DNA from 2 places in the Parabacteroides sp. D25 genome. Region 2 is predicted to be linked to the other one. Evidence: riboswitches for the same ligand, from Rfam matches in the RefSeq annotation. Region 2 holds a riboswitch; the other holds the start of a gene.
The links. Region 2 has a riboswitch for cobalamin ahead of HMPREF0999_RS11065 (sirohydrochlorin cobaltochelatase). Riboswitches for the same ligand answer to the same signal wherever they lie in the genome.

Region 1 (15,783 bases), on a different contig from region 2:
TCGAGGGATTAGGAAAGCAGTACGAAAAGATAAGCAATATCTTAAAAGGAACAAAGACGTATGAAAAGGATCTGTTCGCACTGTCGTGCGACATTTGAATGGCCGGTAACCCTTTTGCCGGAAGAGGAAAGTTTGTCTAAATTATCAGCATAAGAAATAGAAAATATATTAGTAAATGTTGTTAGAATGGATGCCAGATTAAACTGGGATACTAAATGTTCAATATGTGTATCTCTGCCGAAGTGATTCGCCAGAGGTACTTTTTTATCTTAAATTAATATATACATGAATAGATATGGAATGGATTAATGAATTGTTATGGGGAGAAGGGGTAGGGCATTCTATCCTTTTGTTATCCGTTGTGATCGCTCTGGGGATCCAGCTTGGTAAACTGAAGCTATTCGGTATCTCTTTAGGGATTACCATGGTACTGTTTGTCGGGATCTTTCTCGGGCATTTCGGTTTTACGGCGAATCCGTCGGTCGTTCATTTTTTTAGAGAGTTTGGTTTGATCTTATTTGTTTACTCGGTAGGTATGCAAGTAGGCCCCGGATTTTTCTCTTCGTTTCGAAAGGGAGGGATCACGTTGAATATGCTTGCTTGCGGTATTGTTTTTCTAGGGGTGATTACTGCCTTGATTATACATTATATTACAGGCATTCCTATACCGACAATGGTAGGTATCTTATCCGGAGCAGTGACGAATACACCGGGATTGGGCGCTGCTCAACAGGCTTATTCAGATATGACGGGGATCTCGGATGAAACGATCGCTTTAGGATATGCGGTTGCCTATCCGTTAGGTGTGATCGGCATTATCTTGTCGATGATTTTTATCCGTTATGTTTTCCGTATCTCTTTTGCGAAGGAGACGGAACAATTGGAAGAAGAGACGGATACGGAATCGGGAGGAGAGGCTGTACCTATCTCTTTGGTGGTGAAGAATCCGGCGATTTTTGGTCGTAGCGTAAGTGAGCTATCTAAATTGTTGGAACACCGTGAATTTGTTATTTCCCGTATTTTACGTAACGATACGAATCGGATAGAGATCGTGGCGGGGAACACGGTATTGAATGGGGATGATAAGATTTTTGTTATTACCGCAGAGCATGACGTGGAGGCGATAAAGACTTTTATCGGTCAAGAAATACAGATGGATCGTAAGCAATGGATTCCGGCGGAAAGCCAGTTTATCAGCCGGCGTATTTTGGTTACCCGGTCTGAAATCAACGGTAAGCAATTAGGGGCTTTGCAGTTACGCCGTTTACATGGAATTAACGTGACTCGGATCAATCGTGCGGGGCTGGAGTTGGTAGCTACTCCTAATCTGGTCTTGCAAATAGGCGACCGGGTGACAGTGGTCGGTAGTGAATTGGCGGTGGAGAAAGTTGCCGAGACGCTGGGTAATTCAATGAAACGCTTGAATGAACCTAATTTGGTGACTATTTTTGTTGGTATAGTTTTGGGTATTATCGTGGGAAGTCTTCCTATTAGTTTTCCGGGTATTCCTCAACCGGTGAAATTAGGATTAGCGGGAGGTCCGTTGATCGTTGCGATATTGATAAGCCGGTTCGGTTATCGTTATAAATTGGTTACTTATACCACGCAAAGTTCTAATTTACTATTGAGGGAATTAGGAATCACGTTGTTTCTCGCCTGCGTGGGATTGAGTGCGGGTGAAGGTTTTGTCGATACGATAGTCAATAAGGGTGGTGTAGCTTGGATCGGTTATGGTTTTATAATAACGTTATTGCCTCTACTGATTATCGGTTGTGTGGGAAGGTATTTTTATAAACTGAATTATTTTACGTTGATGGGATTGATTGCGGGAAGTACGACCGATCCTCCTGCGTTAGCCTATTCCAATATGGCGGCAGGAAATGATGCGCCGGCGGTTGGATATGCGACGGTTTATCCATTGACCATGTTTTTGCGTGTGTTGACCGCACAGTTAATGATATTATTCTTTTATACATAGAATAAATATTTTGTTGTTAGTAATGTTTAGAAAAGTGTAAACTCCCTAGCCTTCCGCCGAAGTGATTCGCCGGGGGGCTTTTTTGTTGCTAATCAAAAAGTAAACATGTATCTTTGCGGCCAATCAAGGTGTAGATGTTATCGATTCCGATAATAATCAGTAAAAGGGAATCCGGTGCGAGTCCGGAGCTGTACCCGTAGCTGTAAGTCCTTGGAGCCCCGGCAAATCTTGTTGCCACTGCCTATCGGATAGGCGGGAAGGTAGCCGACAGAGGGTGGACGAGCCAGAAAACCTGCCATGATTTTGTTATGCGACGTTTCGGGTGAAGACGTTGGTAAACCTAAGAATTATTATGCGAGATTTATATCTTATAAGATGTCTGTGCGTTTTTAGCGTATGGTTATTTTCTTTGGGTGTCGCTTTCGGTCAACAGATCGATACGACGGCCTATCACGAGCTTTCCGGGGTGGAAGTAGTGGAGAAGGTACGTCCGTCGGTCACCCGTGAAGGTACGCCTTTGCAAATTATGGACCGGGCGGGAATCGATCGCTTGGGAGTACAAGACCTATCCGAGGCCGTGAAACGCTTCTCGGGAGTTACAGTACAGGATTATGGGGGGATCGGAGGATTGAAAACGGTCTCGGTACGTAGCTTGGGAGCGAAGCATACCGCCGTCAGTTACGATGGGGTGACGATTACGGATGCGCAAAGCGGGCAAGTCGATATCAGCCGTTTCTCGTTGGATAACGTGGAGATGGTTTCCTTATCGATCGGACAATCGGATGACATCTTCCAAACGGCAAGGGTGTATGCCTCGGCAGGAGCCTTGAATATACAAACCGGAAAGCCCACGTTTAAAGACAAATCGTTTCATACTTATCTTAAGGTTAAGGGAGGTTCCTTCGGGCTTTTTAATCCCGTGCTGCATTATGATCAAAAATTAGGAAAGCGTTGGAGCGCATCCTTACATGGTGATTTCGTGCGTGCGGATGGGCAATATCCCTATACATTGATTAATGGGGAATTGGAGACGAGAGAGAAGCGTAGAAATAGCGATATCCATGCTTACCATTTGGAAGGTAATCTATTCGGCGATTTTGGAAGGGGAGGCGAACTTTCCTTTAAGGCGTACTATTTTGATTCGGAGCGGGGGCTTCCCGGTTCTGTTAATTTATATAACAAGAACACTTCTGAACGATTATGGGATAATAACTTTTTCGTGCAATCGGGGTATAAGAATGTTCTTAATGAGAAATTTACGCTACGGGCCATGGCTAAGTATAATTATGCTTTTACTCGTTATTTAGATATAAATGATAAATATGCTGCGGGCGAACAAGTCGATTTGAATACACAGAATGAGTATTATGGCTCTGTAGGTTTGCTGTATACTCCTATAAAGTATGTATCGGCGACGTTGACTACGGATTTAACTCGCTCTATGCTGGACAATAATTTTGTGAACGGCCCTAATCCAAAGCGAATGGCCTCTCAATCAGTACTAGCGGTGCAATATAAGAACAGTCGATTCACGGCTACCGCTAGTTTATTGGGAACATATATCACTGATAAAGTGGAGCAAGGGGAAAAACCGGATGATAAGAGGCGTTTATCCCCGGCTGTAAGTTTGTCTTGGCGGCCATTCTCGGAAAGTACTTTGCGGATACGTGCCTCTTACAAAGATATATTCCGGGTTCCTACATTTACGGACTTGTATTACCTCCGTATGGGAAATACAAATTTGAAACCGGAAGAAACTTCCCAATATAATGTAGGGGTAACATGGAGTTCTTCCTGTGGGGATTGGCTGCGGCATTTCAGTATTTCGGCGGATGGATATTATAATACGGTGAAAGATAAGATCGTGGCTTTACCTACCATGTATGTTTGGAAGATGATGAATATGGGCGAAGTGGATATTAAAGGGGTAGATGTAAATTTATCTACACAATTCCGATTGCCCTTACGAATGAGCTTGCTTTTGGCTTCCACTTATTCTTTTCAATACGCGGTTGATGTGACAGATCCGGAAGCTAAGAATTATAAGGATCAGATTCCTTATACACCTCGTCATTCTGGCACGGTTTCCGTAACCTTGGAAAATCCATGGGTAAATGTCTCTTATATACTGACTGCGGTTGGTGATCGTTATGCATTGCCGCAAAATATAGATCGGAACAGGATTGATTCTTATATAGAACAGAGTATTTCTATAAATCGAGATTTTCGTTTTCGATATTTCGGTTTGCGTTTGCAAGGTGAATTGTTAAATCTTGCGAACGTGAATTATGATGTTATTCAGTATTATCCCATGCCGGGCCGTTCTTGGCGTTTAAGTATTTGTTTATCCTATTAGTAAACTATAAAAGTAAAGTAATGAAAAAGAAGAATTTAGTTTGTGTCTCTGCCTTGTGTGCATTGATGTCTTTCTCGTTTGTCAGCTGTGATGATGACAATGAGCCTTCACTGAACATACCAAATGTATCTGTAACTAATGTCAGTTTTACGGATGAGAATCCGGAAGCTTTAAAAGTTAGCGGAACCTTAAATTGGACAGCTCCGTCTTCTGTTGACAATGTAACAAAGTACGTGATTTATGGTTCCTCTGATGGAACCGCTAAAGATATGAAAATTGCGGAGGTAGAAGTTGGAACACATTCATATGCTATTACGGATGTCGTAAATATAGGCTATTTATTAGTTATAGCCGCAAATGCGGAAGGTGAGTCTTCTGTTTATGCTTCCGTAAGAGTTATTGATTTTGTGAAGGATAGTTCTTTCATGGCTTTATATTTCTTGAATTCGGGCAATATGGGAAATAACAACTCTTCTTTATATATGTACGACATAGAAAAGGATGAGGTTGTCCCCGATTATTTCTTGGCTCAAAATGGCAGGGGGCTGGGAGATACGGCACAGGATATGATCGTGTATGGCGATAAGATGTATATCGCGGTATATGGAGAGTCTACGATAGAAGTGACAGATCTGAAGGCAAAATCCATTAAGCAAGTCAAGACAGAGGGGCAGCCCCGTTATATGGTATCAGAGGGTGGAAAAGTCTATATTAGCTATTATAATGGATATGTCGCTCGTTTGGATACCGCATCCTTGGAGGTTGAGGCGAAGGTAAAGGTCGGACGGAATCCGGAACAATTGGCGGTATCTTCTAATAAATTGTTTGTCTCAAACTCCGGAGGTATGGATTACAGTACCGAGGTTGGGTATGATAAAACGGTATCAGTGGTTGATCTGTCTACTTTTACAGAGATAAAGAAGTTGGATGTAGTATTGAATCCCACACGGATACAGGCGGATGAGCAAGGAAATGTATATGTGGTTTCTATGGGTAACTATGCGGATATACCCAATACGGTACAAAAGATAAATACGGAGACTTATGAGGTTACTTCCCTTACGAATTGTCCAAACGCAACGGAGATGGCCTATGAGGATGGCAAGCTATTTCTGTTCTATGCGCAATGGGGAATGTCTAGCCCTGCATTTTTAACATTTGATACAAAGAGTCAATCTGCGGGAACGAGCTTTATTACAGATGGAACCTCAATACAGTCCCCTTATTCAATCAGTGCCGTGGGTGGAAATGTCTATGTCGCAGAGTCTGATTATAAGAATAATGGCGATATTTATTGTTTCGGAGGTGACGGTAAATTGTTCAAGAAGTTTGAGGCCGGTTTAAATCCCATGAAAGTAGTCCTCGCTCAAAAAGATAATATCTAATGCGATTACTGATTCTCTTAGGGTTCGCTTTCTGGATGGTGGCATGTACGCCATCCGGAAAGCAAACTTCTTCCAAGGAAGCTCTTTCCTCTGATAGTATTCAATATGCCCAAGGTTTCACGGTTCAGCGCTTTGATACCTATACAATGGTGGAAGTTCGTGATCCGTGGGATAGTACTCGTCTGCTTCAACGCTATTTATTGGTAGACCGGACAAAGTCGGTTCCTGGCGGATTACCCAAAGGGACGATCGTGAAGGTCCCGGTAAAAGATATTGTGGTTTATACTTCTGTTCATGCGGCTATTATTGATCAATTGCACGAAATCAATAAGGTTATAGGTGTTTGTGAGCCTCGTTATATGGATACTCCTGCCATACAAGAGGGTATACAGGCCGGAAGAATCGCTGATTTAGGTGAGGCTACCTCTCCGAATATAGAGAAAATGATAGAGATCGGTGCGGAACTCGTGATAGCTTCCCCGTTTCAGAACAGTAGTTATGGGCCTGTCGAGAAGATAGGGATACCCATTATCGAAGGAGCCGACTATATGGAGGCATTTCCTTTGGGGCGCACGGAGTGGATTCGCTTTTATGGTTTGCTATTCGGAAAGGAAGAGATGGCCGATTCTATATTTAAAGAAACAGAGCAAGCCTATTTGTCTCTAAAGGACTTAACCGCAAATATAGATAATCGTCCTACTGTTTTGTCGGAGAAGAAGTTCGGCTCTTCGTGGTATGTACCATCCGGAGATAGTTATATGGCTCATCTTATCGAGGACGCCGGAGCCGATTATATGTTTAAGGATTTACCGGGTGCCGGAAGTACCCCCTTAGCATTTGAGACCGTGTTTGATAAAGCGATCCATGCGGATATTTGGCTTGTTAAATATAATCAGTCTTCTGAGATGACCTATAAAGATTTACGCTCCGAATATACTCCTTACGAGAATTTCGACGCTTTTAAAAAAAAACGGATTTATACCTGTAATACAGGTGCAGTTCCTTATTACGAGGAATTCCCTATACATCCGGAATATCTATTGAAAGATTTAATCTGGATTTTCCATCCGGAGCTAGTATTCGGGTATTCTCCTCGTTATTTTAGAGAAATGCCCTGATTGTCTTAAAGGTTTCATATCTTTGTTGAAATGTCGTTTCTAGACAAATAAAGGTATTAGACTATGAAGATAAAAAAGGTATATGCTGATGCTTTAACTACATTAGCGAAGGGAACAGATGCCGGGATTTACAGGTTGAATCCCAAACGAGTTGAAATCGTGAGTTGTGAGCAGGATGTAAAACGTGTTCTTGCTGAATGTGAGAAGACTGGTAAATCTGTAACCTTTAAAGCTGGGGGGACTTCTTTATCCGGCCAGACTATCACAGATTCTGTATTGATGGAAATCAGTCCTGATTATGGAAAGGTTAAGATTTCAGGAGATGGGAGTTTAGCTAAATTCCCCTGTGGTATAACTGGAGAAGAGGCGAACCGGTGGCTGAGGCCTTATGGCCGCAAACTGGGTCCTAGCCCTGCCTCCATCAAATCCGCACGTATAGGTGGGATCGTAGCGAATAACTCGAGTGGTTCTAGCTATGGTATTATCCATAACTCGTATAATACGATTCGGGATATGGAAATTATCTTCGCGGATGGAGCCTTTTTGGATACTTCTTCGTTAGCGAGTCGCAGGGATTTCATGCAAACGCATATAGGCTTATTGGAAAAGTTGATGAATTTCCGTTTGGAGATCTTGTTGAATCCGGACATGGAAGACCGGATTCTATCTAAATATGAGTTGAAGAATACCTGCGGTTATGGAATGAACTCTTTCTTGGATTATACTGATCCATACGATATACTCATGCATTTAATGGTTGGCTCGGAAGGAACCTTAGGGTTTATTTCTTCGGTTACTTTCGAGACAGTCCCGGATGAGTCTTTAAAAGCTTCCGCCTTGATTTATTTCCCCTCTTTGATAGAAGCATGCAGAGCCATAGACCCGTTACGCCAATGCAAGGTGTCCGCCGCCGAGTTGATGGATAGAAACGCCTTACATGCGGTAGAGGATGAACCGGGGATGCCGGAGATATTACATTCTTTACCCGAGGATGCGGTAGCGTTACTGATCGACACGTCTTCTAATTCGGAAGAAGAACTTCAAATCCAATTCCGGGATATAGAGGAGCGGCTAGCAGATATACAGACCTTATGTCCGGTATCATTTACGACCGATCCGAAGCTTTACGCTACTTATTGGCGGGTACGAAACGGTTTATTTACTTCCGCTGCGGGAAGACGGCCACGGGGGACGGTATCTATTATTGAAGATATTGCTTTCCGGGAAGAGGTTTTAGGAGAGGCTTTGGAACAAGTGCGTGGGGTCTTGTCGGATTATGGATACGGAAATGCGGTGATGTGGGGACATTTATTGGATGGAAACGTTCATTTCACGATTTTTCCGGATATAAACGCACAGGAAGGTATCGATCATTACGCTTCTTTTATGCGTAGCCTTGTAGATGTGGTACTTTACTACGACGGTAGCTTGAAAGCGGAGCATGGCACGGGACGAAATATGGCTCCATTTGTTAAAGATGAATGGGGTGAGGAGATTTATGAGTTGATGTGGAAGATCAAAAGGCTCTTTGACCCGGAAAATATATTAAATCCGGGCGTCCTTTTAAATCGGGACCCGGATGTGTTTATAAAGAACTTAAAGCAAATACCGTTGGCGAATGAGCTGATCGATAAATGCATCGAGTGTGGTTTTTGTGAGATACAATGTCCGTCAAGGCATGTGACATTGACACCCCGGCAACGTATCGTGATCTATAGGGAATTATCGGCTTTGGCGGAACAGGGGGAAACAAACTCTAAGCGATATAAAGAACTCAAGAAAGCCTTTAACTATAAAGGTAACGCTACCTGCGCTACCGATGGCCTATGTGCTACGGCATGTCCGGTTGGCATTAATACCGGTTTATTGATCAAAGAGTTACGGTGGAAAGAGAATGGTGTCTTGGCGAATGCTATCGCTTCAGGCATCGCCGGGAATATGGGAACCGTAACGGGTATGCTTCGTCCTTTGCTTAAGCTGCCTCATGTGCTTTCAAAGCTGGTGGGGTATAACGCATTCGAGAGATTTGCCTCTTTCTTGTTTAGGGCTTCCGCTCATAAATTCCCGCTTTGGACTCGGCATACACCTTCTGGCGCGTCAAAGTTCAAGGAACTGACGGGTGTAGAGAATGGGATGGAAATGGTTTATTTCCCGTCTTGTATTACCCGTACGATGGGAGCTTCAGCTGATTATGAAGATGTGGATTTTGTAAGTGTAACGGAACAAATAATCGCTTTATTGACAAGAGCGGACTTTACGATTCGTTATCCTGAGAATCTAAGTAAGCTTTGTTGCGGCATGGCTTTTAGCAGTAAAGGGTTCCGGAAGCAAGCGGCGCAGAAGGCGGAGGAATTGAATGAGGCTCTTTTGCGGGCGAGCGATAACGGCCGCTTGCCTATTTTGTGTGACATGAGCCCTTGCTTGCTGCATATGAGGGAAACCTTGGATAAACGTTTACGATTATATGAACCTGTGGAGTTTATCTATGACTTTATGCGTGATCGTCTGAACTTTACTAAGTTGCCGGTTACGGTAGCGGTACACTCTACTTGTAGTACAACGAAGATGGGAGTACAAGACAAGCTGGTGGAACTGGCGGGCTTATGCGCGAACCGGGTGGTCTCTCCCGCTCAAGTTACTTGTTGCGGTTGGGCGGGCGATCGTGGTTTCTTCTATCCGGAACTAAACGCTTCCGGTCTTCATTACTTGAAACCGAACTTGCATGGGGCGACGGAAGGATATAGCAATAGCCGTACGTGCGAGATTGGTTTGACGATGAATAGTGGGATATCCTATAAGTCGATCGTATATTTAGTGGAAAAGGCTACCCGTTAAAAATCAAAAACCCCGGTTTCGTACAACTGAAACCCGGGGCTTTGTAGTTTGGCATTCGAAATTATAGGGAGTTTTATTTCATAGATTTTTTTTATTCATATTATGCGTAACCGTTAAGCATTCCGTTGAAATACATCGGTTTTAAAATATATACCTTTAAGATCCAAGCAAGCCATTGCTCTTTTGATGTATCGATCATCGAGAATGGGAATGAAATGTCTGGTTTCTTTTCGTAGTCAAACTCACAAAGCAACACGTGTCCATAATCCGTAACGATCGGGCAAGCGGCATAACCGTTGTATTTCTCGGTCGGCTCTTTACCTTCCATGAGCGCGATCAGGTTCTTGGCGGCGATAGGTACTTGCTTACGGATAGCGGCAGATGTTTTACTGGTCGGGATACCGGCTACATCACCCAGAGAAACGATGTTCTGGTATTTCTTATGTACCAAGGTCTCTTTATCGACCATTACCCATGCGTCCGCGGCCAATTTACCTTCTGTCCAACCTAATCCGGCATCACGAACGAAATCGGGAGCGGACATAGGCGGGGTGAAGTGTAAGAAATCGTAATCCTCTACGAACGGCGTTACGATCTTTTCTTCGCCTTTTGTCTCTATTTTCTCAAAATGCACTTGTTTTGCGGATGTGTCTACACCTTTTACACGTACATTCAAGTTAATAGGTATGTTACGTTCATTATATATTTCCAGCAAGCGAGGCGTGAAATACGGAATATCGTATAGCTCCTTCGATGCGGTAAAATAATTCAATTGCAGTTTGTCGCGAGTCCCTTGTTTCCTTGCGTAATGCTCGGATAATAAACAGATCTTTTTGGGAGCACCACCACATTTATGTTTTGTATAGGTATCGGTATAAATACCTTTGCCTCCTTTTTTAGCGAATTCTTGAAGAGCTTTCCATGTCTTTTGGGCTCCTTCGAAATCGTAAATAGAGTTTGCGTTTCCTTGTCCCAAGGTGTCGTGGGTAATGCCCTCTACTTTTTCCCAGTTACATTGTAATCCCGGGGTCAGTACTAAAAAGTCGTACGGAATCTTTCCGTTACTTTTGGTCGTTACTTGATTCCATACGGGATCAACCGCAGCGACCGAGTCCTTTATCCATTTTATACCGCTAGGCATACAATCCTCTTGCTTCTTCCAAACATCTTCCGGTTGGTATACACCTGAGGCGATCAGAGTGAATCCCGGTTGATAAAACTGACGATCGCTGGGGTCAATCAGGGTGATATCCGGTTCATCAAGCCAATGTTTTAATCGGGCAGCCATACTGATACCAGCGGCTCCTCCACCGATAATAACGATTTTACCTTTTGCGCTGCTTGAAAAAGCGTTTGCTTTTCCGGTATTAGCTCCCGCGATCAGTCCTGTCGCCGCTAATAACTTAAAGAAATGCCGTCTGTCGACACCTTTCTTTTCTAGCGCATCTAATTGTTTCTCCAGTTCGTGTTTCATCATGTCGAAAGAATTTAAGATTTTATTCGCTGGCAAAGGAAACACAATAAATTACGGTAGCCATGAAAATGACTACTACACGACTTGCGCAAATGATTTTTTTATTGGATAAGACTACTACAAGACTTTCTCAAGCTCCTTTTGTATATATATACTATGCTGTTATATAGTATATTATATGTCAAATAGATTAAAATTATATAAGACTCACTTTTTGCGAGATTCTAAAGTGATGCGATCCGGAAGCCAGAGATACGCTGGCACATCCTCCAATTCCAACACGATTCTTTCTTCGATCATTCCTTCCGCTTCCTCAAAGCTTCCGACGATGATCAAATCCTCCTTCCCATCCTCGTTAACAGCCTGCGGCTTAATATCGTACGATCAACCGCAATAAGATCTACCACATTTTTTTTATCTCTTCCAGATAAATTAAAGTAAGTCGTGGGAGTGGTTTATTGTGAATATGTAAATATTTAACACATAAATCTTTATCCATAATGAATAAGAAAGGAGCGAAAGAATCTTCTAGTTCCATAGGTAGCCCTAAATTCTTATTATGTAAGCTCAATAGTTTTTTCCCATAGCAATCGTTTCTTAATCGAGCAGGATAATCAGGCGATACGAAAACTATTTTTGTTTTTATTTCCTCGTCTGTAAAAACCTCGTTCATTATATCGACAACTGCATCGATACAAGGAGGACATGTTTTCTCTGAAAAACAAAAGAATAATTTTTTATCATTACATAAATTACTTAAGGAGAAAGAATCTAGAGAGTCTGTTCCCCAATAGGCTATTTGATCAAGGCATTCATAGTGTTCATTTTTTAGTTCTTCTCTTTTAAGGATACCCAGACTTTCTTTCTCGTATTCAAAATTGTCAACATACACATCCTTCGGGGATTTTCTAAAATGATTCACGCATTGCATACAAATTATGCCTGCCAGTATCCCCAAAAGGAAAATATAAATTGTATTCTCGTTAACCTTCATTTTTGAAAACATATTTTACTAAGACAGGATTCTCTTGTTCCGAATGTGATTGAATAATTCTTTGCTGATCCTCATTTCTTAACTTCTCGGGAAATAGATCATTTAATGGAAGCCCTCCTTCCGGAGTACAGAGGATGAAGTCTTCTCCGAAGTAGATCGGGTAAAGTTGCAAGCCCTCCTTGGTTCGCTCGAATTGAAGCAAGTCATGGTTTTTCCTGTTATAAAACAGTTGGATGTACTTGTTTTGGCGGACTACCATGGCGTATCGATATCTGCTGTTTTGTCCCTGAGAGTCTATTATATAATTTACGCTCTTAGAGGAATAGACATCCTTCGCGTATTGAATTATTTCTTGCTTGCTCATATTGGGATGGAATTCTAATTTTTCGATGTCATTATTTAAATCACCAAAATCCCAACGATAAAGCTCTGTAAAGGTCGCTCCCGATAGTGAATAAATCGTATTAGTCAAAGACCTTCGAAAAGCGTGTGGAAATGGAAATACACCCCTACAAAATACATCTTTTATGTCTTCAGGAAAATATTCATCGAGTATCTCGTTTCTTGATAGGGAATAAAACTTCAAGCGATGGTCGTAATCGTATGTGAAGAAAGCTATCGTATCCTTGTTTTGGAACTGTAGGCTGTTGTAGGCCCCCGCTATTTCAGGAAGTTTCTTTTTCTCGATGAACTTGCCCCCTAGATCATAGAAAAAGAGAGCGTTGCTGACGGCGCAAAGTACTACAAGGTTCCTGCGGGTCGTATCGATCGCGAAATCTGTTAAGTTTAAATACTCACCCGGGCCGTTTCCTTTCTCGTTAAGCGCGAATTGGAAATGTCCCTCCCTATCGAAAACAAAGATTTGGGATCTCGAATAATCGTGAATATAATATCGATCCTCAAAAAACTTGATTTGGGTTATATTACGGATCAGCGATTCTGGCGTTGTCTCTAACGGAATGAGTTGGATCTCAGAAAATAGATCTTTAGTGGAGATCTCGTCTCGCTCGTCCAAATTCACGGTGATGATATCTGATTCCATATTTTTCTTATCCTTCCATCCCGTACAAGAAAGAAAGAAAAATATGGATATCATCGAAAAATAATAGATGATACTTTTCATGCTTTTTAATCTGGATAACAATGATGTTCTTGCATTCCTGAGAAATAACAATGCACATAATAAATACCACTTATCCAATCTACATTCCAGCAAGTCCCCTCATATCTGCCGCAGCTTATGACTGGGCCTTGGTCGCCATCCGGGCAAGCATGATCATCACTGTCACCTTCTGCTAAAACATCTACGTTTATAGCGAAAAAGATCAAACTGATTAACGCCGTGAATTTAAAAAATCTCTTTCCCATACATCATTAAATTTAAGTGAAACAAAAGTTTGAATACAAATATATATATATTGATAGTGTAATGATTTCCATGTGAAAATTTCCCGGAATAAATTATTCATGTTAGATGTTGAGTTTGTCGAGAGATCATTTTCGGGAAGAATTTTTTACTTCAATACGATCTTGTAGCTTTCTTCCCCTCCGGTAGCCATGTGCAATTGGAGGACGTATAACCAACCCGTCGGGCGTTCTGGTGAGATTCTCGGAAAATATTTTTAGTAGTTCATCAGGAAATCGACAAGATTCGTATCCCCATCAAGGGCTAATCGCTTTCTTAAGCGGTATCTTCTTAGCTCGATAGCCCGTACGGATACATTCATTAACGATGCGATCTCCTTCGTGGAAAGGTTCATGCGGAGTAAGCAACAAATACGCAAATCGCCTGCCGTTATATCTGCGTATTGCTGGCGTAAACGATCCATGAAATTCTGGTGGGCGCTATTGAAATAGGTCTCGAACTGCACCCAATCCGCTTGATCGTTCAAGGTAGATTCGATCAAGGAACGTAAACGGGTATATAACTTATTGGGGTATCGGTCACCCAATGTCTCTTTCTGCTTATCCAGTTCTTCCAACAAAGCTTGGATTGCCTCGTTTCTTTTTACCAAAGCTGTTGTCTGGAGAGTAAGCTCATTGTTTTTGTTTTGCAACTCCGTTTCCAGCATCTCGCTTTTCATTTGTTGAAGCCTTTGCAGTTCGGCTTGTCGCTCTGCCTCCAGCTTTTCTTGTTCTTTTTTCCGCAAATTCCTTAAATGGTACCGAAGTCCTTCTTGAATGGCGAACCATATCAAAGCGACGTAGATCAAATAGGCCCATACGGTATTATACCAAGGAGGGCGCACCGTGATTTGCATCGTGATCTCGGGAAACGGCCCACGGGTTACATATTTACGTACCCTTAGCTCATAAGTTCCTTCCGGAAGTTGTAAGAAGGTAATTTTGCCGTCTTTCTGCCAAGAAGACCAATCGGCGGATACCCCTTCCAGCTTATAACTGATTTGGTGATTAGGGGTGAATACCGTTGTTCCGATGTATAGCGAGAGTTCTTGGAAGTTATGGGGCAGGTCGATTCTTTGCGTGTCCGGATATAAATAATGTGTACCTTCTTGATCTTGATACTCGATGCGCATAAACCGTGGCATCGTCAATCCTCCTAGGCTTCCCTCTATTAATTGACGAGTGTTGATTAATAGGGTTCCTTGCATGGCAGATACCAAATCAAGAGAATCATTCAAGGGGATGATCCGTTTGCCATTGGTTACCAGATTCAGATCGTAATTATCGAATAGGATCCGGCATTTTAAAGTTCCTGTACCGTTTTCCCGATGGAAGAGTCCGGCCTCATTCTGGATCGTGAGCCAATACAAATTGTCTGGAACCGGGTAAATACTTTCTGCGTTGGCGAATACGCTCAATACGTCTTTATTCTTAAATAAAGAGCTTACCGATAAATGATTATCGGTCGTATCCGGATGGATATATGAACGTCCGATCTCATCGGATATCGGGGTAAACTTATCACCAAACATCAGGCTCCGGCTGAAGTAGCCGACATTGGTCCGGATATAGAGGCGGTTATCCTCTTTTACAGCGTCTTCCAACTTTCCGATCTGGCTTCTTTTACCTAACATGGCGATGGGAGGATTGATATCTATTTGGGAGATACCATTATCCAAGGCGACCCAGATTAAATTATTATCCTGTACGCAGATGGAGCGTACGATATTATCTTGTAACTGATTATTGATGTTGAGATGTTGAAAGATCTCCCCTTCGTCGTTGGTGATATAAATACCGGACGTAGATGTTCCCGTGAAATTGAGACCTCCGGCGCTAGCGAAGGAAGTTGGGTGCTTCTCCTCGATTTCTTTCGGGATCGTGTAATTCGTCTCGGGATCATCAAAATTTATATATGACGGGAGCGTATCGATCGGATGGTATTCCAGATTCCCGAGTTTGTCGTATAGCCAATAGCCTAACGATGATTTGCCTTGGGTATAGATAGAATCGTTCTGGAAAGATACTTTATAAATAGGGGTTTTATCCGGTAATGGATATGTGTTCCATGTATTCCCGTCAAAAGTAACCAGACCGGAATTATTAGCTACATATAAGATGCCATGATAGGAAACCGCTAAATCCCAATTTTGGCAACTAGCCTTGTAATCGTCTACGGAATAATTTTGTACGAGGATAGAGGGAGCGACCACAGACGCACGCAAGGCGAAAACCGCCA
Region 2 (15,783 bases):
AACGATAGGTCAACGCCTTATTCTTTATCATATTGAAGCTTGAATGCTCCTCATACTCACGTCGTCCGGTAGGAGTTGTAGCGCTGGCGGACATATAACGGAAAAAGTCGTAACGTAGAGCGGCTAATACCTTCCATTGCTCGTTGAACTCAACCATATCTTGAAGATAAAGGCTGTTGGAATAATGATGCGTAACCGTTGCTTTCGAGAATTTACTGGTCATATATCCCATGCTATGCGGATCATAAACGGATACATGCGAATAAAGGCCGGGACCCTGAACATCATCTCCTAAATTATAGCCCGAATAGCTGGTACGATTCAAGGCGACGAAAGAGTAACCTCCCATATACGTATGCTTTATCTCACCCGTCCTGAATTTACCGCTTAGCTCGAGCGTATTGGTTACCGTCTTGGCTATATGGGAGAAGCGAAGCGGGAAAGAAAGATATACACTGTCCAAACAGATATATTTTTTCTGGCCATTTTTCATATAATAATGATCATAGATCGGATCATCACTTTCGAGATAGTCGAGGGCTTCCGTCCCAAAATAGTTGATATCGTCGTTATTGTAAGAAAGGCGATCTGTTAGTTTCGCACCGTTCCAAAAAGTATGTGTGTACTGCGTTGATATGTTCCAAGCGTGATTCTTCATAAAGTCGGACTCGTTATTGTAGCGAGCCTCACGGTCAAGTCCCGGTAGCATATCATTTTTATGGAGATATAACTGTCCTGTTTGCACATTATATACATCATTTGCCATTAAATCGGGAAGACCGATCTCCGTCCCATAGAAGTCGCGGTTAAAACCTCCACGAACATCTAATATGTCACGTTCCGTCATTTTAGCTTGCAATGCCAGATAACCGGAAAAGCGACGGTTGCCATTATCACGCCAGCCCTCTTGATCGGAAAAGTTGACATTGGCGTAATAATTGACCGGACCGACCAATTTACCGCCCATGCCAAGCGTCGCCTCTTTATTCTCGTAACTACCATAGGCCAATCGGGCGTTAACGCTCTGTTTCTCTGACGGGGATTTACGAACGATATTCAAGGTTCCACCTACGGCTGAATGTCCGTAAAGTACAGAAGCCGGTCCCTTTAATAATTCAATAGACTCGATACAGGATAGATCGGGTACGGGATAAGAGTTGTTTATTGCCGAACGTTCATCGCGGATACCGTCTATCATCATGATAGAATGATCGAAACCACGGATCGACAATTGTTGAAATGCGCCATAAGATGTCTGGAATCGTACGCCCGGCATAAAGCGTACCGCATCTTGGATATTACGGATACCTCGCAACTCCAAACTACTCGCCGTAATGCTATTAATTGAAATAGGAAGATATTTCATAGGTACGTCCAACTTCGTGATTTGTGGACGTGGCTTGCGTGCGGCGGTCGCTACGACTTCTTGAATATTGAATGTCGTATCGGCGAAATTCGTGTACTCATTCTTGTGTTGCGCCTGCATCGTACTGATACATAAGGCTGTCAACGGTAAGATTGTCAAAACTCTTTTCATATATTTAGCATTATAACTGTTTATTGTATGCATGTGAAATCCCTTTCGAAAGAAATTCCATTTTCCTTCGAATGAAAATTTAGTTTCTTTCGGAAGGAATTACTTTTTCTTCCGAAAGGAATAAAACATAGATTTGGAGAACTTTTTTAGTCCTTCTCTACCGCATAAGCTTTCTTCTTATCAACGATATCGATCATCTTATGTTTAGCCATGAAACGGGCATGTTCGATGAAGATCTTCTGAATATCCGGATTCTGTCCCAGACCTTCCATAAATACGCTTACCTCGTAGCCTTTCTTTTCCAATTCCTCTTTCCAATCACCGGCGATATCGTTTTTCGCATGGTCTCCGGCAACAAACATAAATGGCATCAACAAGACTTTCTTCGTTCCATTGGCCTTTACTTGGGCTACCATCGTATCAAAAGTAGGATAGCCCTCGATGGTTCCTACGGAATAATCCTTGAATCCCTTCTCCTTCAACATATAATCCAACATAGCATATTGGGCCGTCGCCGGTGTATAAGTGCCATGGCCTACCAATAAAGTAGCGCCTTCTTTCGCCCCATTTTTTATGATAGCGGCGATTACCGCCTCATAATCCTCCGGTGTATACAATAAAGGATTACCGATACGAATCTCCTTGAAAGAAGATTTCATGGTGGCAACATCCTTACGTAAGGATTCCATCTCGATACCTTCGATTATATTCGTGGATTGGATCAAAATGTGCGTATAACCATCAGCCTTTAACTTTTCCAAGGCTTCGATCGGGTTTAGTTTCTCTATGCCACGAGCTTTTAAGCGGCGCATTACAATGCGAGAAGTCCATGCCTCACGCAACTCAACATCTTTGAAAGCTTCTTTCGCTTTTTGATTGATCGCGTCGATTGTCAAGGCACGGGTATCATCATGGGTTGTTCCAAAATGTACCATCAATAAAGCGGCCTTATCGCCCGGTTGTAAAGAGGCGAATAAATCGGATGCTACAAAATTCTCGCCATCGTGCGCACGACAAACTAGGCTGATGACCAGCAGGAAGAAAGATAGTAAGTGTTTCCTCATCATATGAATATATTAATAATTAGATTACATATCAATCCCACGGAGACAACGTATTATTCCGTCTCCAACATCTTTTAGATATAGGTGATATTTCTATCCTCTTAATTACTCCTAACCCCGGGAGGAATTAATCATTACTTCGCTTGGCAGGTTTCCTGACTGGCTCGGAAAGCAACCTTCCCATCTTTCTTAAGACAGTGGCATAGCAGAACGCTTTCCTTTTCAAGAGCTTCACAGTAGCGGGCACTGTTCCGGATTCTAACCGGATTCCCTTTTATAGAGTTGTCGGTAGACAAACTCTATCACCTAAGCGGTCGCAAATTTATATAAATAATTCCGAAAAGTAACAACATCTTTCAAAGAATCCCTGTTCCAATAGCATCTTTTTTGTTTAACATCAAATAAATAGATATGGAATGGATAACTAATTTACTTCAACATTATCCGGAGCTAGCTATTTTCATAACCTTAGCTCTCGGTTTCTGGATTGGCAAGTTTAAGATAAAGAAGTTCACGCTGGGAACGGTTACCAGCGTATTATTGGTCGGTGTATTGATCGGGCAATTAAAAATCGATATAAGCGGACCGTTAAAGTCCGTCTTTTTCTTGATGTTCCTCTTCGCTGTAGGATATAGCGTTGGGCCACAGTTCTTCCGGGGATTGAAAAAGGAAGGTCTTCCTCAAATGCTTTTCGCCGCCGTCATGTGTATATTTTGTTTGATCGCTCCTTTTTTGTTAGCGAAACTTATGGGATATAACGCAGGCGAGGCCGCAGGATTATTGGCGGGCTCCCAGACGATGTCGGCAGTATTAGGAGTTGCCGAAGATACGATCGGACAGATGAATATTAGCGATACGGATAAAAGCGCTATGGTAAATGTAATGCCCGTGGCCTATGCGGTAACTTATATTTTCGGTACGGCAGGATCCGCATGGTTAGTGAGTGATATCGGGCCACGTCTTTTAGGAGGACTCGACTACGTGAAAAAAGCGTGTAAAGAGCTAGAGGCTAAAATGGGAAATAACGACGAGAGCGAGCAACCGGGCTTTATGCCTGCCGCCCGTCCGGTAACTTTCCGGGCCTATAAGATTAGTAATGAATGGTTCAAGGATGGCAAAAGCGTAAAGCAGTTGGAGGTATATTTAGACCAATTGGGACGGCATTTGTTCGTGGAGCGTGTCCGTATTAATAATGTAGTAACTGATGTTAAACCGGATTTGGTTTTACATACCGGAAATGAGGTTGTCCTAAGCGGTCGCCGGGAATTCGTGATCGGAGAGGAGAACTGGATTGGCGACGAGGTCAATGACATTGAATTGCTCGATTTTCCGGCAGAGACGTTACCCGTACTAGTGATCCATAAGGAATACGTGGGGAAAAAGATCTGCTATTTACGCAATCAATCGTTTATGCATGGTGTTAGCATCAAGTCCGTAAGGCGTGCGGGTATCAATATCCCGGTCTTGGCCGCTACGGTGATAGATTCCGGTGATATGCTGGAATTGGCAGGCATGAAATCAGAGGTAAATAAAGCGGCGACGGCTTTAGGATATCCCGATCGCCCAACCAATCAGACCGATTTGATTTTCGTGGGTATCGGTATTTTCTTAGGGGGAATTTTAGGTTCGCTCGCGATTCATTTCGGGGGTGTCCCGATTAGCCTAAGTACGAGTGGAGGTGCTTTGATAGCCGGGCTCGTCTTTGGATGGCTTCGTTCTAAGCATCCGACCTTCGGGCGTATTCCGGAGCCTTCCGTCTGGATATTAAATAATTTGGGATTGAATATGTTTATCGCCGTAGTCGGTATCACGGCGGGTCCCAGTTTCGTGACCGGATTGAAGGAAGTCGGTATAAGTTTATTTATTATCGGTGCTTTAGCGACATCTATCCCGCTTATCATCGGTATTCTGATGGGACGTTACGTTTTTAAGTTCCACCCGGCTATTACTTTAGGTTGTACGGCGGGTTCACGTACGACAACTGCCGCATTAGGAGCGGTGGAAGATGCCGTAGGAAGTGAGACTCCAGCCTTAGGCTATACCGTTACCTATGCGGTGGGTAATACTTTATTAATCATCTGGGGTGTCGTTATTGTGCTAATCATGTAATATATATAATGTATGGACAAGAAGAAAATACATGTCACGAGAGAATATGAGAAAAAGATGTCGGAGATTAGCCCTTTCGAGCTAAAGAACATCTTGATAGAGTTAGCGGATGAGAGCGCTCGTAAAAGTACGCACATCATGCTGAACGCAGGAAGGGGAAATCCAAACTGGATCAGTACGGTTCCACGGGAGGCATTCTTCCTATTAGGGCAGTTCGCCTTGGAGGAATGCCTGCGGGAAACCGAATTGGCAGATGAGATGGCCGGAGCCGCAGGGGTTCCCAACCGCAAAAGGATCGCGTCTCGCTTCGTACAGTTTCTAAAGAAACATGCGCAATCTCCCGGCGCTACTTTATTGAAGGGTACCTATGAATATCTGGTCACGGAAAAAGGTGTAGATGAGAATGAACTTGTATATGAATGGGCGGAAGGTGTCATTGGTGATCAATATCCGGTTCCCGATCGTATCTTGAAATATACGGAAATGCTCGTGCGGGATTATTTAGACCAAGAATTATGTGATAACCAGCCCCCTGAGGGAATATTCGATCTTTTCGCTACCGAGGGCGGAACTGCCGCCATGTGTTATATCTTCGATTCCTTGCAGCAGAATTTCTTGTTGAATAAGGGAGACAAGATCATTCTCTTCGCTCCGGTATTCACTCCTTATATAGAGATTCCGGAACAGGCTCGTTATCTTTTTAATGTCATAGAGATAAAAGCCTTGAAGATGACAAAAGACGGCTATCACACGTGGCAATATCAAGAAAAGGATTTAGATGTCCTGAAAGATCCTAGCGTGAAAGCCGCTTTCATAACAAACCCGAGCAACCCGCCTTCATACGGATTGACAAAAGCATTGATGAATAGGATCGTTGAGATCGTACGGAACGACAATCCCAACCTTATGATTATTACGGATGATGTGTATGCGACATTTATTCCGCATTTTCGCTCGATGATGGCCGAATTACCAAAGAATACGTTATGTGTCTATTCTTTCTCCAAATATTTCGGAGCAACCGGATGGAGATTGGCGGTAATCGCTTTACATCAAGATAATATTTACGACCGGATGATCCGTGAATTGCCAAGAGATAAACAGGAGCTTCTAAAAAAACGATATAGCAGTCTATCCTTACATCCCGAGGATATCCGCTTTATTGATCGTATGGTAGCCGATAGCCGTCAAGTAGCCTTGAATCATACGGCCGGTCTTTCCTTGCCACAACAAACACAAATGTCTCTGTTTGCGTCTTTCGCTCTATTAGATGCGGAAAATACCTATAAGAAAAGGATGCAGGATATGATCCACGAGCGTTTACACACATTGTGGGAAAGCACCGGATTCACCTTATTAGACGACCCTTTGCGTGCGGGATATTATAGTGAGATCGATATGCTTGTCTGGGCTAAGAAATTCTATGGGGATGATTTCGTGGAATATCTAAAAAAGAATTACGAACCTCTGGATGTCGTTTTCCGTCTGGCACAGGAAACTTCCTTGGTTTTACTGAACGGAGGAGGTTTTGATGCTCCCGAGTGGTCTATCCGCGCATCTTTAGCCAACCTTAAACGGGAAGATTATGTCCGGATTGGAGAGGGTATCGCATCTATTTTGCATAGTTATGCCCAAAGATGGAAAGAAAGTCTCGATAAGTAGAAAAAACAGCTCCAAGGCTTGAACAAAACGGGCTAATGGTACGTTTTATTAATAAACGTGCGATTAGCCCGTTTTTCTAAGTTATCCGGGAGATTATAAATAACCTCTATAACCTCATAGAAATTATCGAACAAATTGTATTTCATTATATTATATATTTGTTGATAATAAAAACAAAGACTCATTGGCAGATGTCTTATTTATTACATTTTAGCTGGTTATAGATAAATATATTTGCGAAAAGGCTTACAATAAAAAACGAATATGAATATGGTGTACGACATTGACATGCTTAGAAATTTCTATGCGAATTTCCCCAGAAGAGTGGACACAGCCCGCGAACGTATCGGTGGTCGCCCGATGACCTTGGCCGAGAAAATCTTATATGCGCATCTATACGATGAAAGCTCGACTCGCCTTTTCAAAAGAGGTGAGGATTATGTGAATTTCCGTCCCGACCGTGTGGCTATGCAAGATGCCACCGCTCAGATGGCGCTTTTACAATTCATGAACGCCGGAAAAGAAAAATCCGCAGTACCGGCTACCGTGCATTGCGACCATTTGATCCAAGCGAATATGGGAGCCAAAACGGATATCGATACGGCTACCAAAAGCAATAGCGAGGTCTATGATTTCTTGAAATCGGTCTCCGATAAATATGGAATCGGTTTTTGGAAACCCGGAGCAGGCATTATCCATCAAGTGGTATTGGAAAATTATGCGTTTCCCGGCGGTATGATGGTAGGAACTGATTCACATACCCCGAATGCCGGAGGACTTGGAATGGTCGCTATCGGAGTAGGAGGAGCCGATGCCGTGGATGTCATGACCGGAATGGAATGGGAACTGAAGATGCCGAAACTAATTGGTGTTAAGTTAACTGGTAGTTTGAATGGTTGGGCCTCGCCGAAGGACGTGATTCTTAAGCTAGCGGGCATCTTAACCGTAAAAGGTGGAACGAACGCTATCATCGAATATTTCGGTCCGGGCACCGCCTCAATCTCAGCGACCGGAAAAGCTACGATCTGTAATATGGGTGCCGAGGTAGGAGCGACTACTTCCTTATTCCCATTCGATAATACAATGGCTCAATATCTTCGTGCCACGGGACGTGACGAGGTAGCGAGCTGGGCCGAAGCTATCGGTGAATATCTGGAAGCGGATATGGACGTTCGTGCCGAGCCAGATAAGTTTTACGATCGTGTAATCGTTATTAACCTTTCCGAATTGGAGCCGCATATCAACGGTCCGTTCACGCCGGATGCAGCTACGCCTATCTCGGAGTTTGCCGCAAAAGTAAAAGCGAATGGCTATCCCCGAAAGATGGAGGTCGGATTAATCGGTTCCTGTACCAACTCTTCTTATCAAGATCTAAGCCGTGCGGCATCTATTGCTCGCCAAGCTTATGAGGATAAAATACCGGTAGCGGCACCCTTGATCATCAACCCGGGTTCCGAGCAAATCCGTTATACGGCAGAAAGAGATGGTATTATCGGTGATTTTGAACGGATTGGCGCAACCATTATGGCGAATGCCTGTGGTCCTTGTATCGGACAATGGAAACGTCATACGGATGATAATACCCGTAAGAATTCGATCGTTACTTCATTCAATCGTAACTTCGCTAAACGTGCGGACGGTAATCCGAATACACATGCTTTTGTCGCTTCTCCGGAACTGACACTGGCCTTGACCATCGCAGGTGATCTATGTTTCAATCCTTTGACCGATACCTTGAAGACAGAGGATGGTAAGGTTGTGAAACTGAAAGAACCGAAAGGCTCGGATTTTCCGCCGAAAGGTTTCGAGGTAAAGGATAACGGCTATCTGGCACCTACGGGTAAGAACGTAGTGGTGAACATCGATCCGGAATCCAACCGCCTACAAGCATTAAAGCCTTTCGCTCCTTGGAATGGAGAGGATTTCACGGATATGCCCCTTCTTATCAAGGCTGAAGGTAAATGTACGACGGATCATATCTCGATGGCCGGTCCATGGTTACGTTTCCGTGGGCATTTGGAAAATATATCGGATAATATGTTGATGGGAGCCGTAAACGCTTTCAACAGGAAGACAAACTCTGTATTGAATCAACTGAACAATGAATATGAAGCAGTTTCTGCCGTAGCGAAACAATACAAGGCAAATAGTATTTCCTCGATCGTCGTAGCGGAAGAAAACTACGGTGAAGGCTCTTCCCGGGAACATGCAGCCATGGAGCCCCGCTTCCTAAATGTAAAAGTGATCCTAGCCAAGAGTTTCGCCCGTATCCACGAGACAAACTTGAAGAAACAAGGAATGTTAGCACTGACTTTTGCCAATAAGGAGGATTACAGCAAGATCCTCGAGAATGACCATATCTCGATCATCGGATTGAAAGATTTTCAGCCGGGCAAACCGTTGACGGCCGTTCTTCTTCATGCGGATGGTACGCAAGAATCATTCCCGGTTAACCATACGTATAATGATTTACAAATTAAATGGTTCAAGGCGGGTTCCGCTTTAAATACAGCTCACTAAGACAAACAAAAAAATCTTGATATCATGAGTAAGATAACAAAGAAAGGTAATCATATTTTCGTTCCGGATCACGTGACGATCCCTTATATTGAAGGAGATGGCGTGGGGCATGAGATCACTCCCGTTAGCCAAAAGATAGTAAACGCTGCCATCAAGCAAGCTTACAACGGAACCCGTTCCATTGAATGGAAAGAGGTCTTAGCCGGTGAAAAGGCGTTTAAGCAAACCGGAAGTTGGCTTCCCGATGAGACTATGGAAGCATTCCGTGAATACATCGTCGGTATTAAGGGACCGTTGACAACTCCGATTGGTGGAGGTATCCGTTCATTAAATGTGGCCCTCCGTCAGACGTTGGATTTATATGTTTGTCTCCGTCCGGTACGTTGGTTTAAAGGAGTCGTATCTCCGGTAAAGGAGCCGCAAAAAGTGAATATGTATATCTTCCGTGAGAATACGGAAGATATCTATGCCGGAATCGAATGGCAACAAGGGACTCCGGAGGCACAAAAGTTATTGAAGTTCCTCACCGAGGAAATGGGAGTGAAGAAAATACGTTTCCCGGAAACTTCCTCTTTCGGCATCAAGCCGGTTTCTGTGGAAGGTACGGAGCGTCTGGTGCGTGCCGCTATCGAATACGCGATATTGCATCAGTTACCGAGCGTGACTTTGGTACACAAAGGTAACATCATGAAATTCACGGAAGGTGGTTTCAAACTATGGGGATACGCTTTAGCGGAACGGGAGTTTGCGGATCTCACTTTCACATGGCCTCAATATGAGAAGATCAAGAAAGAGCAAGGCGAGGAAGCGGCCAATACCGCCTTAGTGGAAGCTTCAAAGGCCGGTAAAATCATTATCAAGGATGTCATAGCCGATGCTTTCTTGCAAAACACTCTATTAATTCCGGAAGAATATTCCGTGATCGCTACCTTGAACCTGAACGGCGATTATATCTCCGATCAATTAGCGGCGATGGTAGGTGGCATTGGCATTGCTCCCGGCGCTAATATCAACTATAACAGTGGTCATGCGATCTTCGAGGCAACACATGGAACCGCTCCGAATATCGCGGGAAAGAATCTCGTAAACCCCTCTTCCTTATTATTATCATCCGTGATGATGCTGGAATATATGGGATGGAGTGATGCGGCTAACCTGATTACATCTGCTATGGAGCAAGCTTTCTCCGCTGGAGAGGCCACTCATGACTTGGCTCGTTTTATGCCGAACGGCAAATCTCTCGGCACCAAAGAATTTGGTGATCGTATCATCTCTATTATCGAAACAATTAAATTAGTATAGTCATGTTGAAGAAAGAATATTTAATTTACAAATTGTCCGAGGCTGCCAGAGAGGCTTGCAAGATTGACAACGAACTTTTCCCGATGTATAATGTGAAACGTGGCCTTCGTAACGAGGATGGTAGCGGCGTGTTAGTAGGATTGACCCAAGTCGGTAATGTAGTAGGATACGAACGCTTGCCAGAGGGCGGTCTTAAAGCGATCCCCGGTAAGTTATTCTATAGAGGTTACGACGTAGAGGATTTAGCGCATGATTTCATCAAGGAAAAACGGTTCGGTTTTGAGGAAGTGGCTTATTTATTACTTTCTGGTAAACTCCCCGATAAAGAGGAATTATCAGCCTTTAAAGAACTGTTGAACGATAATATGCCCTTGGAGCAAAAGACCAAGATGAATATTCTGGATCTGGAAGGACAGAACATCATGAATATATTGGCTCGTAGCGTATTGGAGATGTATACCTTCGACGCAAACCCGGACGACACCTCCCGAGATAACTTAATGCGCCAATCTATTGAATTGATCTCTAAGTTCCCGACGATTATCGCTTATGCCTACAATATTTATCGTCATAGCACACAGGGGCGTTCTTTACACATCCGTCATCCGCACGAGAACTTATCGATCGCAGAAAATTTCCTTCACATGCTGAAACGTGATTTCACGGATCTGGACGCACGTACGTTGGATTTGCTCTTGGTATTGCAAGCAGAACATGGTGGTGGTAATAACTCTACGTTCACGGTACGCGTCACTAGTTCTACGGGAACGGATACGTACTCATCTATCGCAGCTGGTATCGGCTCATTGAAAGGCCCGTTGCACGGAGGTGCCAATATTCAGGTAGTAGATATGTTCCATCATTTGAAAGAGAATATCGCGGATTGGAAGAACGTGGACGAGATCGATACTTATTTCATGCGGATGCTTAACAAAGAGGCTTATAACAAGACAGGCTTGATTTATGGTATCGGCCATGCGGTCTATACGATTTCCGATCCCCGTGCGGTTGTATTAAAGGAACTAGCTCGTGATCTGGCAAAAGAGAAAGGTCGCTCTGAGGAATTCGCCTTCCTTGAGTTATTAGAGGAAAGAGCGATCGAATGTTTCGCCAAGCATAAAGGAACTAAGAAAAGGGTTTCCTCGAACGTGGACTTCTATTCCGGATTCGTTTATGAGATGATCGGTTTGCCACAGGAAATCTATACGCCTTTATTCGCCATGGCCCGAATCGTGGGTTGGACCGCTCACCGTATCGAGGAGTTGAACTTTGACGGAAAACGCATCATCCGTCCGGCTTACAAGAACGTTTTGGACGATAGGGAATATATCTCAATCAACGAACGATAACACTAAAAAAATCATAGTTATGTTTTCTTTCATTCATAGTTATAAGTTGAAGGATTCATAACTATGATTTTTTAGCATGCTCAGGCTTATAATAAGATCCTACATAAAACCCTTAAAATGTAAATTTCTCAAGTTTCATCGCACCTAATCCTTGCAATTTAGGAACCAACGTTACGAAATGCTCCGCTTTTTCGTGACCTGATAAGGATTCAGCGTCTTTCCACGTCTCACAAATCATCAATACATCACTACGGGTAGCGCTCTCGAAAATATCATAAGCAATACAGCCATTGTCTTTCAAAGACTTTTCAACCAATTCTTTCGCAGTCTCCAATGCGGCGGGACGATTCTCCTCACTTACTTGAATAAATACATTTAGTCTAATCATACTCATAATTGTTTTAAGAATGTTACATACTTGATCAAAAGTACAGCACAAATATAGAAATAAACCCGTATATTTGTCATTCGAAACGTATAATTAACAGCATGAAGGAATCTGTTCGTATTCTTCGTTTCGCCATTGTAGGTTCTTCTAACGCTTTGATCACCGCATTGGTAATCTGGATATTAATGGATATTCTGGATTGTAATTACTTGTGGTCGAACATGGCTGGATATGTGGCTGCCTTGGTGAATAACTTCTTTTGGAGTAAATACTGGGTATTTTCTTCCGGGAAAGGTAATTTCTGGAAGGAGATTCCTTTATTCCTAATCGCTTTTGGTTGCGCTTACGCTACTCAATTCATATTCCTGCTTTTAATGGTGGAGGTGATCGATCTAAATGAATATTTGGGTCAGTTCCTTGGACTTTTCGTTTACGGAGCCGTTAATTTTATGATGAATAAGAGGCTTACTTTTAAGAGCTAGAATCCGATAAATCGTATCAAAGGAAGTGGTATAGTACGCCATTAGTGGTGAAGGTCAACGCGACTACTCGCATAAGCCTTCACCACTAATGGCGTTGACCATCGGGACTAGTTGCGTGAGCCATCGAGACATAATCGTGCTGAATCGCTAACGGGTAAGGCTCGTAAACTGCTTCCCGAGTCTGTAAAGATAGAAAGCTAGATGCGTAAAAGCGAATACGAATGAGATAATCAATAAGACTTTGCTCTCGCCCCATCCCACGGTTTGCTGGTGCCAAAGCCCCGTAATCACGCAAAGCACGGATAGGGTAATACCGATCATATCCAATGTGGTCTGTCCCGAGCGATGTTTCTGCATATGTTCCAGTTTGCTATGTTTGATTCCATAGCAGACATATATATCCAGACCGATTAACATCCATAATACCAAACGAATCCATGTATCAGCCGGGAGAAAAAGCATCATCACCAGACAAGTTATGATACCGGCGATAGGCACGAACGGAACCAACGGGGTCTTGAAAGACCGGGGAGCGTCCGGCATTGTCTTACGGACAATCAATACCCCGGCGCAAACTAGCGTAAAAGCGAACAAAGTCCCGATACTACACATCTCGCCCGCTACGCTCGCCGGAACGAAAGCAGCCAATGTACCGACCAATAACATAAACAGGAAATTACTTCGTGCCGGCGTGCGGAATTTCTCATGGATATGGGAAAATAGGGGAGGGAGCAGCCCATCCCGGCTCATACTCAAGAATACACGGCTCTGTCCTAATAACGTTACCATGATAACCGAGCAATACCCCAGTAAAATAGCTATTACGATCGCCCGATTCATCCAAGGGTAATCCGGACGAATCACACCAGAAGCATCCATTTGTCCCATATGATCGATAGCTATTGCCACAGGAGCGATTCCATTCTGGCCAGCAAAAGCGGAGTAATGTACGACTCCGGTCATCACGTGGGCAAACAGCATATATAATATAGTACAAACCACCAATGACATCAAGATCCCGATCGGCATATCCCGTTTCGGGTTCTTGGTTTCCTGCGCTGCCGTACTTACAGCGTCGAAACCGAGGAAAGCAAAGAATACGATAGCCGCCCCTCGTAGGATACCGGAAAATCCGAACTCGCCTAGAGTCCCTGTATTAGTGGGGATATAAGGCGTATAATTCTCCATACGGATATATTTCCATCCCAAGACTACGAACACCAAGACTACGGAGACTTTCAAGAATACGATGATCCCATTGAAGATAGAACTGCCTTCCGTTCCTCGTATCAACAAGATACTCATTAACACCACGATCACGAAAGCCGGGATATTCACGATACCGCCATCCCAAGGGCAAGCTGTCAAGGCTTGCGGTAAATGTACTCCGAATCCTTCCAGAAAAACGACCAAATACCGACTCCAACTTATGCTAACGGTCGTAGCGGCCACGCAGTACTCGAGCACCAAATCCCAACCGATAATCCAAGCGACCAACTCACCCATCGTGGCATACGAGTAGGTATATGCGCTACCTGCCACCGGGATCATGGATGCGAACTCGGCGTAACATAACCCGGCGAAACAACAGCCCAAGGCGGCGATAGCGAAAGATAAAGTAATGGCAGGCCCCGTATACCCGGCGGCCACCGCACCCGTAATGGAGAACAATCCGGCACCGATAATAACACCGACACCTAAGGCGATCAAACTCCACGGGCCAAGGATACGCTTCAGCGATTTACTGCCCGAATCATTTGCCTCGGTCATCAAATCCGCTAAAGGCTTCTTAATAAATAAACCCATCTGTATAGATTAAAAAATTAGTAATTGGGCGCAAAGGTAGGAATTTTTATTATGTTTGCCGAAAAGTAAAAGCAAGGACAGAAACAAACAAGAAAATAAACTGACAACTAAATAATGAAACAATTGATAGCCTGTTGCGGATTAGATTGCGAAAGTTGCGATGCCCGCATAGCCACAGTTAAGAATGATGATGAGCTAAGAGAAAAAACCGCCCAAAAGTGGAGCGCCATGAACAATGCGCCCGAAATTACAGCCGCAACTATAAACTGTATGGGGTGTCGTGCGGACGGAGTGAAATTTGCGTATTGCAGTGATTATTGTGAAATACGCAAATGTGTATCCGGAAAAGGCTTTAATACATGTGGCGATTGTGATGAATTAGATAGTTGCCAGATAGTCGGCGCAGTCCTTCAGCATGCTCCCGGCGCAAGAGAAAATCTAATGTAGAAGCAAAAAAGATAAATCTCTAACATACCCGATCCTAATTCCGTATTGGCAGCCATTCCCAAAGCCATTCAGGGATCAGTCTCCAGAAAAAGACAAGGATAGCGTATCTCCAATCGATGATCGCCCTTCTCTTTTTCCGGTCTATAGCGTTAGCGATACGCAAGGCGGCGTATTGGGGAGACATCAGCATAGGATAATTCCTGCCGTCTTTCAATAAATCCGTACGGACAAATCCCGGACGGATATCCGTAAATGTAATAGGCTGTTTCTCCATACGGGAAAGTTGGGCTAAAGCGTCTATATAAATATTTTGGTATCGTTTGGTAGCCGAGTAGGAGGGAGCGACACCTAATCCTTTGGTTCCGGCAATAGAGCTGATTACAGATATATGCCCACCACCTTGACTGGAAAAATAACGATAAGCAGCTAGTACCATACGTGTAAAACCCGTCACATTCGTCTGTATCGTAGCTTGTTCAATGGAAGTATCTAAGTATTTATTCTGGTTGCCGATCCCTGAACTAAGCAGGAAGATGTCCATTCCTCCTAAATCACGGATTAATTCGTCTAAACGATCAGCGGCATCCTCGGCGGTCACGTCCAACTGCTTTATCCGGATATGCTCCGGATCTTGCTTACGAAACTCCTCCAACCGATCAACCCGACGGCCAGCCAATCCCAGTTGATATCCTCGTTTCCAATAAATCTTAGCAACCTCATAGCCGATACCGGAGGTAGCGCCAATAATGATAATTCGTTTGACCATAATACTTGATACAATAAATTAACAATAAAGATAAACAAAATTCTCATACTAAGCTCTATCTTTGTCACCCATCTTTTAAATTTAACACATAAATCCATGAACAACGCAACAACACAGTCACATATCGTGTGGCTCGATGTAATACGAACCGTAGCTATGCTGATGGTTATCGGAGTACATTGTATAGATCCTTTTTATATCTCACCTACACTCGGAAGTTTACCGGAATATAAACATTGGGCCGCTGTTTACGGCTCTCTTTTACGGCCCTCTGTTCCTCTTTTCGTTATGATGACGGGACTTTTACTATTGCCTATACGGGAACAATCTTTAGGTGTTTTCTATAAAAAG

Region 1: linked by a shared signal. The riboswitch ahead of HMPREF0999_RS05050 (TonB-dependent receptor plug domain-containing protein) and the one ahead of HMPREF0999_RS11065 (sirohydrochlorin cobaltochelatase) in region 2 are both predicted to bind cobalamin.

What each region holds. Positions count from the first base shown of each region.
Region 1 covers NZ_JH976501.1:355,713-371,495, forward strand. The annotation lists gene HMPREF0999_RS05045 (putative transporter) at 296-1,978, shown strand; cobalamin riboswitch at 2,088-2,293, shown strand; gene HMPREF0999_RS05050 (TonB-dependent receptor plug domain-containing protein) at 2,331-4,334, shown strand; gene HMPREF0999_RS05055 (DUF5074 domain-containing protein) at 4,355-5,719, shown strand; gene HMPREF0999_RS05060 (ABC transporter substrate-binding protein) at 5,719-6,837, shown strand; gene HMPREF0999_RS05065 (FAD-binding and (Fe-S)-binding domain-containing protein) at 6,901-9,672, shown strand; gene HMPREF0999_RS05070 (NAD(P)/FAD-dependent oxidoreductase) at 9,773-11,149, opposite strand; gene HMPREF0999_RS05075 (hypothetical protein) at 11,547-12,140, opposite strand; gene HMPREF0999_RS05080 (6-bladed beta-propeller) at 12,130-13,263, opposite strand; gene HMPREF0999_RS05085 (hypothetical protein) at 13,269-13,508, opposite strand; gene HMPREF0999_RS05090 (transcriptional regulator) at 13,763-15,783, opposite strand, start outside.
Region 2 covers NZ_JH976503.1:115,543-131,325, forward strand. The annotation lists gene HMPREF0999_RS11060 (TonB-dependent receptor) at 1-1,537, opposite strand, end outside; gene HMPREF0999_RS11065 (sirohydrochlorin cobaltochelatase) at 1,684-2,601, opposite strand; cobalamin riboswitch at 2,729-2,926, opposite strand; gene aspT (aspartate-alanine antiporter) at 3,013-4,710, shown strand; gene HMPREF0999_RS11075 (bifunctional aspartate transaminase/aspartate 4-decarboxylase) at 4,723-6,372, shown strand; gene HMPREF0999_RS11080 (aconitate hydratase) at 6,643-8,892, shown strand; gene icd (NADP-dependent isocitrate dehydrogenase) at 8,917-10,194, shown strand; gene HMPREF0999_RS11090 (citrate/2-methylcitrate synthase) at 10,200-11,543, shown strand; gene HMPREF0999_RS11095 (putative quinol monooxygenase) at 11,656-11,931, opposite strand; gene HMPREF0999_RS11100 (GtrA family protein) at 12,033-12,413, shown strand; gene HMPREF0999_RS11105 (amino acid permease) at 12,561-14,219, opposite strand; gene HMPREF0999_RS11110 (DUF3795 domain-containing protein) at 14,334-14,666, shown strand; gene HMPREF0999_RS11115 (SDR family NAD(P)-dependent oxidoreductase) at 14,701-15,432, opposite strand; gene HMPREF0999_RS11120 (acyltransferase) at 15,529-15,783, shown strand, end outside.